DNA from 4 places in the Bacillus sp. D386 genome. Region 1 is predicted to be linked to each of the others. Evidence: riboswitches for the same ligand, from Rfam matches in the RefSeq annotation. Region 1 holds a riboswitch; each other region holds the start of a gene.

Region 1 (3,129 bases):
TGCTTGCCGGATGGATAATTAGGCTCTTTGCATCTCCCACATTGGCCACATGGGACCACAGTTCAACGGAATCAATCAGTTTTTTACCTGCCTCACGTCCACCCTTTATTCCAAAAACAACGACTGCTCCAGCACCTTTGGGTAAATATTTCTTCGTTTTTTCGTAATCAGGGTGATCTGAATCTCCTGGATACAAGACCCACGATACAGCCGGATGCTGTTTTAAATAGTCAACTATTAATCTCGTATTGGCTACATGCTCCTTCATCCTCACATGCAGAGTTTCCAATCCGAGAATAAATTGAAAGGCATTGTACGGGCTTAAGGAAGGACCTAAATCTCTCAACAGCTGAACTCTGGCCTTTACAATAAATGCTGCTGCACCAATTGCTTCACTGTAAATCAGATCATGATAGCTTGGATCGGGTTCAGTAAAGCCCGGAAATTTAGATGAATTCCAGTCAAACTTCCCTCCATCGACTATGACCCCGCCTAATGTGGTTCCATTTCCAAGCAGCCATTTCGTAGCTGAGTGTACGACGATATCCGCTCCAAACTCAATCGGACGGGATAAATAAGGAGTTGCAAATGTATTATCAATGATTAACGGAATTCCAGCTTCATGAGCAATTTCCGCCACCCGTTCAATATCAAGAACCTGCAGGCTTGGATTTCCAATCGTTTCTCCAAAAATAGCTTTGGTCTTTGATGTAATCGCTTCTCTAAAATTTTCAGTGTCACTTGGATCCACGAACCTTACGTTAATACCATACTTAGGGAGAGTATTGGCAAATAAATTGTAGGTTCCGCCGTATAGAGTGGACGCAGAAATAATTTCATCACCTGCTCCCGCAATATTTAGGATTGAGAGTGTTATAGCTGCAGCACCACTTGATACCGCTAAAGCTCCAATGCCACCTTCTAATTCTGCTATACGTTCTTCGAATACACTTGAAGTTGGATTATGGATTCTAGTATAAATATAGCCAGTTTCAGCTAATCCAAATAAATCCGCAGCATGATCTGTGTCTTTAAATAAATAAGCATTCGTCTGGTAAATCGGCACGCTTCTCGCTCCAGTTACCGAATCCTGCTGCAATCCTCCGTGTATACCTACTGTTTCAAACCGATACTTCTTTTCTTCATTTGCCATTCTACATCTCTCCATTTCATTTTAAATAGAGAAGTGAGTAAATGAAAAAAACCTCTTCACAAGAAGAGGCAGGCATTTTCCATCTCTCCTTATCTCCCGGATTTATATCCGCTGGAATTGGCACCGTGTATTATAAAAATACCGGTTGCCGGGCTTCAACGGGCCAGTCCCTCCACCTCTCTTGATAAGAACCAAATATTAAGTTGTTAAAACTATAGCATATGGAAAAATATGAGTCAACTGATTATTCAGAATTTTTAAATTAAATAACAAAGAGCTTCTTTTACTATAATAAATGCCTCCAGTTAGCCACTTAACAATCGTCTAATCGGTTGAGATTACAGGCTATTATATAGAATTCTACAAATCAATTAAAACTTCTGACATAGACAGCGTAAAATAGAAACAGCACCTTTAAAAGATTCTAGTTAAATATTCATCGACATATTTCCTGAGAAATAACTGCTCTTATTCTGTAATTCTCTTTAATTGATCAACAAGATAGGGAACTGAGTGGAAGGCATAGATTTTCTCGATTGGCTGGTTATCCTTGATTAAAATGAGGCATGGTACACTCTGAATTTGATATTCTTCTGCAAGTTCCTTAGCATAGTTAAGATTGACTTTTTCCAAAGAGGCATTTGGGAGGACTTCCTTTGCAATATCAAGCATTTTACCTGCTAATTGACATGTTCCGCAAAGAGGAGTAAAAGTATAGATCGCTTTATTTATCGTGGTTTGATTGTTCATTTTTCATTACATCCTTCATTTGTTTTAAAAATTCGGCTTTTACATCTATATTGGCTGCCAAAAGAACCGTTGCTAAATGATATCTTGGCGCATTAGCAACTTCACGGTATGTACGATCAATATATATGTGAGATGCATTTGGCATTTCTCGTCTTAACTGTTTTCTCAGCTTTTCTCCGGATTCATCTGCATCAGCCAAAATATACACGTCTCTCTGTTCAAGTTCGTCTACTAATTCATCCAGTTTCGATAGACTGATGGTTCCATTTGTACATCTTATATCGACAGATTCGTTAAGTACAGATTGTATTTTTTGGCGGTCGGTAGAACCTTCCACAATAATTACTTTCTCACTTTGAGCATCCTGCATGATTGATCACCTTTTATTAGGAGAGTACGTTCTATGTGATTGGACAATTGCCTTCGTCTTTTTCATTATATGTATCTTACCCTAACATAGTGGAAAGTAACAATTGATCTAAAAACATAATAAAAAGGAAAGAAGCTGACGAATGACCCCAAACTTCTCCCCTCTATTGACTACTCTTCTTTAGTCGCTGTTTCGTATTGGCCAGCATCCATTAATTCATCATATTCGCTGATTTCGGATGGTTCAACAACTACCATCCATGCTTTTTCATATGGAGATTCATTAACATATTCTGGACTATCCGCTAATTCTTCATTTACTTCAACAACTGTCCCACTGATTGGCGCATACAATTCAGATACTGTCTTAACTGATTCTACACTGCCAAACGGTTCATTACGGGTCAATTGATCACCTATTTCCGGTAGTTCCACAAATACGATGTCTCCCAATTCTTTTTGAGCAAAATCAGTTATTCCAATTCGAATCTTACCATCCTCTTGTTTAACCCATTCATGCTCAGCTGTATAACGTAATCCCGCTGGAATGCTCATGATTTAATCCCCCCAAAATGTATGTATGGTTCCTATTTATCATGACATCAAACTGGTTATTTGACAATTGTTTCATGCCCAGATTTTCTGGTAATTTACCTCTTTGAATCCTACTGTTACTTTTTCTCCATCAAATGCGATTGGGCGCTTGATTAGCATCCCGTCTGATGCAAGCAAGGTAAGAATTTCATCTTCAGACATATCCTTCACTTTATCTTTTAACCCAAGTTCTCTGTATTTCATCCCACTTGTGTTAAAAAATTTCTGAAGAGACAATTCACTTTTTTGATAAATTATTTCTA
Region 2 (3,129 bases), on a different contig from region 1:
CAGTTGTTTAAGTGAATATTCCTAGCTTTCCAATACGTTCAATAGCTTCTATTAGCCGGTCTTCGTCTACTAATAAGCCGACACGAATGTAGCCTTCTCCGTATTCACCAAAGCCTTTTCCTGCTGCAACGGCTACATCTGCTTTTTCAAGCAAATAATCAGCAAAGCTCTCGCTCTTGAAACCGGCAGGGACAGGAAGCCAAGCAAAGAATGAACCAGTTGGGGCTTCGACTTTCCAGCCGATTTTATTGCAAGCGCCAATGAGGGAATTTCGTCGTCGTTCATAGCGTTCGATAAGCTCTTCTACGCAGGATTGCTCCCCTGTCAAGGCTGCGATTGCCGCTTTTTGTACAGCAGGGAAGAGGCTGACGTAAAGATGATCTTGAATGAGATTGAGTGCTTCGATGATAGCTGGGTTTCCGATAGCAAAGCCAACACGCCAGCCTGCCATATTGTAAGTTTTCGAGAGTGTGTACATTTCAATGCCGACTTCTTTTGCACCCTCCGTTTCAAGAAAACTGATAGGTTTTTGTCCATCAAAGCCAATAGCTCCATAGGCAAAATCATGAAGTACGGTAATGTTATTTTCTTTTGCAAATGATACTGTTTTTTCAAAAAAAGCATGATCTGCGGTAGCTCCGGTAGGATTATTTGGGTAGTTTAAATACATTAGCTTTGCATGGGTCCTTTGTTCTAAAGGGATGCTTTCATAATCCGGCAAAAATTGATTATCTTTTGTTAGTGGAAAAGTTTCATAGTTTACGTTTGCTAATACAGCTCCAGATAAATAGTCGGGATAGCCTGGGTCTGGCAAGAGCATTAGCTCTCCATCGTTGAGCAAGCACATTGGTAGCTCAACTAGTCCGGCCTTCGTTCCAAAAAGGATGGCAACTTCAGTTTTAGGGTCAACCTCGACGCCATATTGCTTGTGATAAAATTGTGCTGCCGCTTCTTTCAACTCTTCCAAACCCCGAAATGGAGAATATTTATGAGTTTGTGCATCTTCAGCCGCCACTTGCAGGGCTTTGACGATATGCGCAGGAGTAGGTTGATCAGGATTTCCTTGTCCGAGATTAATAATGTCTCTGCCTTCAGCTATAGCGCTGTTAACTTTTAGGACAAGTGTTGCAAAAAATTGGACTGGCAGTTTTTTTAAGCGTTCTGAATATGTCATATAATTCACCTTTACGAAGAGAATATAGTTTTGAATATTTAAATAATAGATAAAATTCTATAACCTTTATTTAGAAATGTCTATAGTGAGCTGAAAGAATTTGAATATAGCGGTAGTAAATGGTTATTAGATTTGCTGAGTCATAGATTATAGGGGAACGTTTGATGAAGTGGGTGTGGTAGCTTTTTCAGAAATGATTGTTTTTCGGAAAATGTGAAATGTGGAGACTATACATTAAATGAGCTTGTTTGGCAGATGAAAATAGTGAGCGATGAAAGTGTTATTCAGTCGGCTTGCGAAAATGTAGAGTTTTACATTATCGTCAGTTCAGCCCTACGAAGAAGAATGGGGAGTTTTTTAATCCGATGTATGTGGATTGGAATATTTTATTGAAATTGCAATGATGAAAGCGGTTCAACAGTTTACGTCAAAAAGGTTTTTGTTGACAGACTATTCTGAAGTCTGTAATATCATAAACAAATCAAATAAAGCTATAGCTTATCGAGAGCGACCGAGGGACTAGGCCCTATGACGTCCGGCAACCCCCTTAATAGGGAAGGTGCCAATTCCTGCAGAATGTATTACATTCTGAAAGATAAGTCGAGATAGATGTATTTCGATGCCCCTTTCAGATGAGAGGGGCATTTTTGTTTCAAAAAATGTGTAGAGATAGAGGTTGGCATATGATAAAAATTCAGAATGTTAATAAGATTTACAAAACTAAAAGCGGTATAGTAAATGGAGTTGACAACGTTTCCTTAACAATTAAAAAAGGCGAGATATTCGGGATTGTCGGGTACTCAGGAGCAGGTAAAAGCTCGCTGCTACGCTGTATTAATTTGTTGGAGCGTCCAACATCGGGAAATATCACAGTTGATGGAATTGATCTGGCTAAGTTGAGAAGCAAGCAATTGCGTCATGCACGCTTAAAAATCGGGATGATTTTTCAGCACTTTTATCTTATTAGCCAGAAAACAGTTTTTGAAAATATAGCTTTTTCTTTAAAGGCAGCAAAAGTGCCGCAGACTCAAATACAAGACCGAGTAGAAGAACTGTTGAAAATGGTCGGATTAGCTGAAAAGCGTGAAGTGTATCCTTCGCAGCTAAGTGGGGGACAGAAGCAGCGTGTAGCGATTGCAAGGGCGTTGGCGAATAACCCGACAGTACTCCTTTGTGATGAGGCGACCTCAGCACTAGATCCGACGACAACGAAATCAATATTGAATTTGTTGAAAAAAATCAATAAGGAGCTCAATATTACGATTGTGTTGATTACACATGAGATGAATGTAGTAAAGGAAATTTGTAATCGAATGGCGATTATGCAGGATGGCAAGGTCATTGAGGAAGGCTCGGTGTATGATATTTTTGCTAAACCCCATGCCGATCTTACGAAGGAATTCATTAACAGTGTTGTTTCGTTCGATATACCTGACGCTATTTACCAAAGTTGCAAGGGTCCGATTGTCAAGGTGACGTTTAGGGGAACGGTTGCCGGTGAGGGAGTCATATCGGATACGCTTCAGCAATTTAATGTAAAAGGCAATTTTCTTCATGGCTCAATTGAATATATTCAGGAATTGCCTTTAGGTATTTTTATCATGGAGCTTCGCGGACAGAAGGAAGAGATTAATAAAGCGATATCTTATATAGAAAGTCGAGAGGCAGAAGTGGAGGTGTTCCAACATGGGCTTTGATTTCAACCACTTTATAGAGCTTATTCCTGAAATTAACACAGCATTTTTGCAGACGATTTACATGATTTCCATTTCTTTAGCTGTCGCAATCGTGATTGGTTTACCAGTTGGAATTCTATTATATGTGACAGAAAAGGGTTTATTTTGGGAAAACAAAACGGTTCAGAGGATATTAGGATTTGTCGTCAATTTGGTCCGATCAATACCATTTATTATTTTATTGGTTGCTCTTATGCCATTGACCGAATTTGTTGTAAA
Region 3 (3,129 bases), on a different contig from region 1:
CTTCTCCAATTGCTCCCATATCTACAGCCAGGTATTCAACAGTTTCAGCAGGAATGTTGGAGTTTCCGCCATAGCCTATTTCTTCATTATTTGAAATTAAGAAGTGGGTCGTATAGGGGAGAGTGATGCCTTCTTCTTTTAACTGTTTAATGATATACATCAGTATGCCGACACTCGCTTTATCATCTAAATGACGGGATTTAATAAATCCATTGTCTGTCAGTTCAACACGGGGCTCGAAGGAAACAAAATCACCTACAGAAATACCTAGACCTTCTGTATCCGTCTTGCTTTTTGTCACAGCATCAATTCGAACTTCAATCGTTGCATCCTCGCGTTTAATATCTCCCATTTTCTGATAAACATGGACAGAAGTTTGATTTAAAAGAATCGTCCCTGTAAACGTTTTACCTTCAGCTGTATGGATTTTACAATATTCGCCTTCAACAGAATTCCAACGAAATCCGCCGATCATCGATAATTTTAAACGCCCGCTTGGTTTGATTTCTTTCACCATAGCACCTAATGTATCTACATGGGCTGTTAGAAAACGGTGCTTTGAATCATCCTGTCCCTTGATTGTTGCCAATAGGGCACCTTTATTTGTTTTTACTGCAGGTATTCCTTGAGATTGTAAAAACTGTGCTACATGATCAATTACTTCCGTTGTATAGCCGCTCGGACTTGGAATGGATACAAGGTCTTTTATGTACTGGAAAATTTCCTGGCCATTGGCTTTCATGGTTCCGAATCACTCCTTTTTATGTATAGATTTATTATATACCTTTGTTAAAAAGTTGGACAATAAAGGCAGAAATAACTTGCTTTTTTAGCAGTAGGACTGTAAATTTATAGTTAAATAAATATTCTGAAAAATCTTATCAAGAGAGATGGAGGGACAGGCCCTGTGAAGTCTCAGCAACCGCCAATATGGAAAGGTGCTAATTCCTGCAGGAACAATCATTCCTGGCCGATAAGAAGGGACTCACTCTAATGAAAAGTCTTCTTCTTGAAGACTTTTTTCGTTTTTAAGCATAGTTTTATTCACTGGGAAAATGAGTGGATGTAAGTAATTCGTAACTTTGATGGCAAATTAGAGCCGGATGAAGGTAAATCAGAGTAACTGTATTTCGGGGATTAATAAAGAGAGAGGGGTCATACATATGACAACAGTTAAAATCGAAACACTCTTAGCTCAAATAGGCAATCGAAGTGAAACACAAACAGGTACTGTTAATCCGCCAGTTTATTTTTCCACAGCCTATCGCCATAACGGAATAGGGGAATCAACAGGGTTTGATTACATAAGAACAGGAAACCCAACCAGAAAATTATTAGAGGAAGCAATTGCCGAGCTAGAGGGTGGTAAACAGGGATTTGCCTTTAGTTCAGGTATGGCTGCCATTCACTCATTGCTATGTTTATTTTCTCCAGGTGATGAAATAGCCGTCTCTGCCGATCTGTATGGAGGGACATATCGGTTATTTGAGCAAATATGGAAGACGTATGGCATCAAGTTTAACTATTGCCATACATATGAAGATTTCGCTGAATCCATTACGGAAAATACGAAGGCCTTTTTTATAGAAACACCGACAAATCCGCTTATGCAGGAAATGGATATTAAAGAAATTGCTCAACTGACCCAATCTAACAATCTACTGCTCCTTGTGGATAATACGTTTTATACACCCATTTTGCAAAGACCGATTGAGCAGGGAGCAGATATCGTTGTCCACAGTGCCACCAAATATTTAGCAGGACATAATGATGTATTGGCTGGATTAATTGTCTCAAAGAGTAAAGAGGTTGGTGCGCGCCTAGAAGAATATCAAAATGCAACAGGCGCTGTACTGCCGCCATTTGACTCCTGGCTTGTGATGAGGGGAATGAAAACATTGAGCCTAAGGATGAGGCAGCATGAGGAAAATGCTAAGATAATCAGCCGATTTTTAAGAGAAAGAGAAGAAGTGACAGATGTCCTTTATCCTGGTAAAGGGGGGATGATATCGTTCCGGCTGAAATCAGAGGAATGGATCAATCCATTTTTAAAAAGCCTTCGCATCATATCTTTTGCTGAAAGTCTGGGTGGAGTAGAAAGTTTAATGACGTACCCTGCTACACAAACACATGCGGATATCCCTGAGGAAGTGCGTACACAAAATGGAGTCTGTAATTGTTTGCTGCGCTATTCTGTTGGGATAGAGCATGCGAATGATTTGATTGATGATCTTATTCAAGCTTTTGAATCATTATCGGTTTAGGTTATTAGAAATTTGAACTTTACAGGCATTTAGGTGCATCATGAAGGATTCCAGAAGTAATACCTAAAAAGGATAAATTAGAAAATTATGCAAATTAACGACCCGTTTTGATATACTATACCAAAATGGGTCTTTGGGGAGAATGAAAATGGCTGAACTGGTGATTTCTATTAGCAATCTTCAAATGCATTATGGATCGAAAGAAGTACTTCGAGGAATTAATCTTGATGTAAACAAGGGACAAATTATTGGCTATATAGGTCCCAATGGGGCGGGGAAAACTACCACAGTTAAAATATTGCTCGGACTCCTTACAGACTATACAGGCTCAGTGAAGGTCTTTGATAAAGAGCTTTCTGAGGATAGGATTACCTATAAAAATAGAATTGGCTATGTGCCTGAATTGGCAGATTTATATGATGTATTGACTGCACGTGAATATTTGACTTTTATAGGTGAGCTTTATGGCTTATCTTATGAGCAGGCTGACCAAAAGGCTTTTAAACTAATGAGGCTATTAAATATTGAAGAAATGTATGATTCACGAATAAATAGTTATTCAAAAGGGATGAAGCAAAAGGTTCTATTAATTTCAAGCCTTCTTCATAATCCGGATATTTTATTTTTAGATGAACCTTTAAGCGGTCTCGACGCGAATAGCGTTATGGTCATTAAAGAATTGCTTGGACTGCTGGCAAGCGAGGGAAAAACTATTTTTTATTCCTCACATATCATGGATGTCGTCGAGAAAATTAGCAATCGAATTATTTTACTGCATGAAGGCAGGATTGTTGCAGATGGAAGCTTTGCAGAATTACAGGATGTTGGCAAGGAAGGAACTCTTGAAGAAATTTTTAACCAATTA
Region 4 (3,129 bases), on a different contig from region 1:
TTGGGATAGCTGAAGAAGAAAAAGTATAATTTTTAATTAAGGTAATATTAAGTGATAATCGTTGAATGCCTTTTTGTGTTGAACTTCTTATGGCAGTAAAGGTTCAGGATAACGAAAAAGAGTTTTACATAAGAATAAGGAATTGATAAAAATCAATTTAATAGGAGAAAAACATGGGGCATTAGTTGAATAATTGCGACAATAAAAAAGCTGTCTTTCTTTAAGTCATCAGCAACAATACTTGTGAACAGAGAGCAAATAAAAGAGATCCATTAGCAAGGGATAGGAATTTTCAATCACCTAAAAAAGACAACCAGAGTCATTATGTTATCAATAACATATATGGTATAATTTTCATGCAACTACTTGGTGCGGGTGGTATGCACCTTCTTTTCCTTATATAAAGGAGGAGGGAGGTGATATACTTATGGATTTTCTAATAGCTCTGGCAAAAGATGTAGCAATGATCTTTTTCACGACCCTTGCTGCCGGCATCGCCACGCGATTCGCCAATCTTCAGCTAAAGGGCAAACGAAAAACCACCCCGCGCCGACCAAAGCATAAGGGTGGTTCCTCTAAGAACTAAACTATTTGCATACCACTCGCTAGTAGTTGTACCAGGGAGTATCCAGCTCTCTGGTTTTTTAATATATGTGTATATGTTTATAATATACCCTAAATAATAGAAATTCAATCAAAACTGATGGAGGAGCTTATGGTTTTTATAGGTTGAAAAGGGTCAGATAGAAAGAGTGTCTAAGCTTGAGTGGAATTTCTAATATTCATAAAAAGGGCTATTTGATGGCTGTGACATTTATAGATAAGCACGGTTTGAGTGGTTTCGTTTGAACCTTAATAGACTTAAAGCCTGTATTAGTTAGCACCTCTCTAATCTCTTCGGCAAAGGCATGAGCCTGTTCTTCGGTTGCTTCTTCCTGCCTTGGCTGCACGGTTATAGTCAGTTTTCCATTTTCTTTTAATAAAGAATGTATTTTTTGAATACAAGCCTCTTGATCTTCCCATAATGGATAGCTATTTACACTAAATATTTTATCGTACACCATTGGATTGGGAATCCCGAGAACAGTTCCATTAAACAAACGAAGCTGATTGCGGTTGAGTTGTTCTTGATTTCGTTTGCTCGCATTTTTCACCATTTCTTCTGATGGATCGACACCATCTATTTGGATGGTAGGGTACTTCTCAAAAAGCATGTGCATTCCTTCACCTGGGCCAAAACCAACTTCTAGCAGTGTGTCATTTGGGGTAATAGTCAATTGATCAAATGTCCATTCGTATAATTCCTCATTTTCATAGGCCATTATTTTACCTGCAATCTTTCCGAGGACACCAGTTGGATTTTTAAACTGATTCGTTATTATTTCCTTCATCTAACATCACTCCTACCCCATACATACCCAAAATACTAAATCGTTAACTCTTTTGGATTAATTATCAAAATAGATTGAAATAACTGAAAATTTATAGTAAATTAAGTAAATATATAATTTCATATTCTTATCTAGAGAGATGGAGGGACTGGCCCGTTGAAATCTCAGCAACCTGGATGGTAATCCAAGGTGCTAAATCCAGCAAGCAATGCTTGAGAGATGAGAGACCTTAGGAAAGAGGGCTTTCATGATGAAAGCTCTTTTCTATTAGTCTGTTTTCCTCATCAGAGACATTAACCAACTAATTAGGGGGAAAGACAGTGAAACTACTGGAAACGTTAAATGAAAAAATTCTAGTCGCAGATGGGGCGAGTGGAACACTTTTATATTCATTTGGAATTGATAGTTGCTTTGAAGAGCTTAATTTGACAAACCCCAATCAGATCAAAAAGATGCATAGAAGTTATATTGAAGCTGGTGCTGATGTGATTCAATCGAATACATTCGGCGCAAATTTCCATAAATTAAAGCGCTATGGCCTTGAAAGGGAAGTTTCTCAAATTAATAGAGCTGGAATTAAAATAGCGAAAGATGCGGCTGATCCAAGCACCTTCGTTATTGGGACGATTGGCGGCTTACGGAGTTTCCGGAAATCAGAATTAACATTAACTGAAATTAAGGGATATTTCGATGAACAGCTGACCGCTTTATTGGAAGAAAAGCCGGATGGCATTTTACTTGAAACCTATTATGATTTAGACGAATTATTAACGGTAATAGAGTCGGCTAGAAAAATGAGTGATCTTCCTCTTATCGCGAATATTTCTCTGCATGAAACAGGCCTTTTGCAAAATGGTATGCATGTCAGTGAGGCGTTTTCTCTTATGAAAAAAACAGGCGCTGATGTGGTAGGCATCAATTGTCGGATGGGTCCCTATCATATGATTCGCTCATACGAAGAAGTACCTTTATTGGAAGATACCTATTATGCGGCTTATCCAAACGCCAGCTTACCTGATTTATCAGATGGAAGATATGTCTATTCGACAGAAGCGGATTATTTCATTAATAGTTCAAGGCAGCTTGTGAAGCAGGGGGTCCGGCTGCTAGGTGGATGCTGTGGTACAACTCCTGCCCATATTCAGGCCATTCGTAAAGGAATCGAAGATCTTCATCCTGTAAAGGTGAAAGATTTTGTAGCCAAGCCGAAGCATCAGCCTATATCATATGAAATCATTCAATATAAACGAAAAGGTCCAGATACAATTTCAGGTAAGGCAAAAAAACAAACGACGGTTATCGTGGAGTTGGACCCGCCAAAGACGTTCGGCCTGGAGGATTTTTTAATAGGAAGTCGCTACCTATTAGATTCGGGTGCCGATGCGATTACACTTGCGGATAATTCATTGGCGTCACCGAGAATATCCAATCTTGCGGTAGCGTCGATTTTACAATCAAAGTTAAATACGGTGCCTCTTGTTCACTTAACTTGTCGAGATCATAATCTGATTGGCTTGCAATCTCATTTAATGGGCATGCATTCCCTTGGATTATCAGAGGTGTTGGTGGTGACTGGGGATCCTTCAAAAATTGGTGATTTTCCGGGCGCGACTTCTGTATATGATCTTTCTTCAATGGACCTGATTTCATTGGTTAAGCAATTGAATGAGGGGCGCTCCTATTCAGGAAAATCGCTGGGTAGCCGGGCGAATTTCGATATCGCAGCTGCCTTTAATCC

What was found. A riboswitch is a leader RNA that binds a small molecule or an ion and turns the genes downstream of it on or off. The one in region 1 is predicted to bind S-adenosylmethionine.
Region 2: linked by a shared signal. The riboswitch ahead of FHY45_RS04725 (methionine ABC transporter ATP-binding protein) and the one ahead of FHY45_RS14420 (O-acetylhomoserine aminocarboxypropyltransferase/cysteine synthase family protein) in region 1 are both predicted to bind S-adenosylmethionine.
Region 3: linked by a shared signal. The riboswitch ahead of FHY45_RS15740 (methionine biosynthesis PLP-dependent protein) and the one ahead of FHY45_RS14420 (O-acetylhomoserine aminocarboxypropyltransferase/cysteine synthase family protein) in region 1 are both predicted to bind S-adenosylmethionine.
Region 4: linked by a shared signal. The riboswitch ahead of FHY45_RS10280 (bifunctional homocysteine S-methyltransferase/methylenetetrahydrofolate reductase) and the one ahead of FHY45_RS14420 (O-acetylhomoserine aminocarboxypropyltransferase/cysteine synthase family protein) in region 1 are both predicted to bind S-adenosylmethionine.

What each region holds. Positions count from the first base shown of each region.
Region 1 covers NZ_VEMV01000004.1:509,974-513,102, reverse strand. Annotated here, with positions in the region: gene FHY45_RS14420 (O-acetylhomoserine aminocarboxypropyltransferase/cysteine synthase family protein) at 1-1,153, opposite strand, end outside; SAM riboswitch class I at 1,240-1,344, opposite strand; gene FHY45_RS14415 (thioredoxin family protein) at 1,622-1,903, opposite strand; gene FHY45_RS14410 (toprim domain-containing protein) at 1,878-2,273, opposite strand; gene gcvH (glycine cleavage system protein GcvH) at 2,444-2,827, opposite strand; gene FHY45_RS14400 (arsenate reductase family protein) at 2,900-3,129, opposite strand, start outside.
Region 2 covers NZ_VEMV01000001.1:967,598-970,726, reverse strand. Annotated here, with positions in the region: gene FHY45_RS04730 (pyridoxal phosphate-dependent aminotransferase) at 8-1,174, opposite strand; SAM riboswitch class I at 1,670-1,776, shown strand; gene FHY45_RS04725 (methionine ABC transporter ATP-binding protein) at 1,858-2,871, shown strand; gene FHY45_RS04720 (methionine ABC transporter permease) at 2,861-3,129, shown strand, end outside.
Region 3 covers NZ_VEMV01000005.1:163,385-166,513, reverse strand. Annotated here, with positions in the region: gene FHY45_RS15745 (M42 family metallopeptidase) at 1-742, opposite strand, end outside; SAM riboswitch class I at 876-980, shown strand; gene FHY45_RS15740 (methionine biosynthesis PLP-dependent protein) at 1,164-2,264, shown strand; gene FHY45_RS15735 (ABC transporter ATP-binding protein) at 2,407-3,129, shown strand, end outside.
Region 4 covers NZ_VEMV01000003.1:280,819-283,947, forward strand. Annotated here, with positions in the region: gene FHY45_RS20530 (hypothetical protein) at 428-586, shown strand; gene FHY45_RS10275 (class I SAM-dependent methyltransferase) at 795-1,391, opposite strand; SAM riboswitch class I at 1,516-1,617, shown strand; gene FHY45_RS10280 (bifunctional homocysteine S-methyltransferase/methylenetetrahydrofolate reductase) at 1,712-3,129, shown strand, end outside.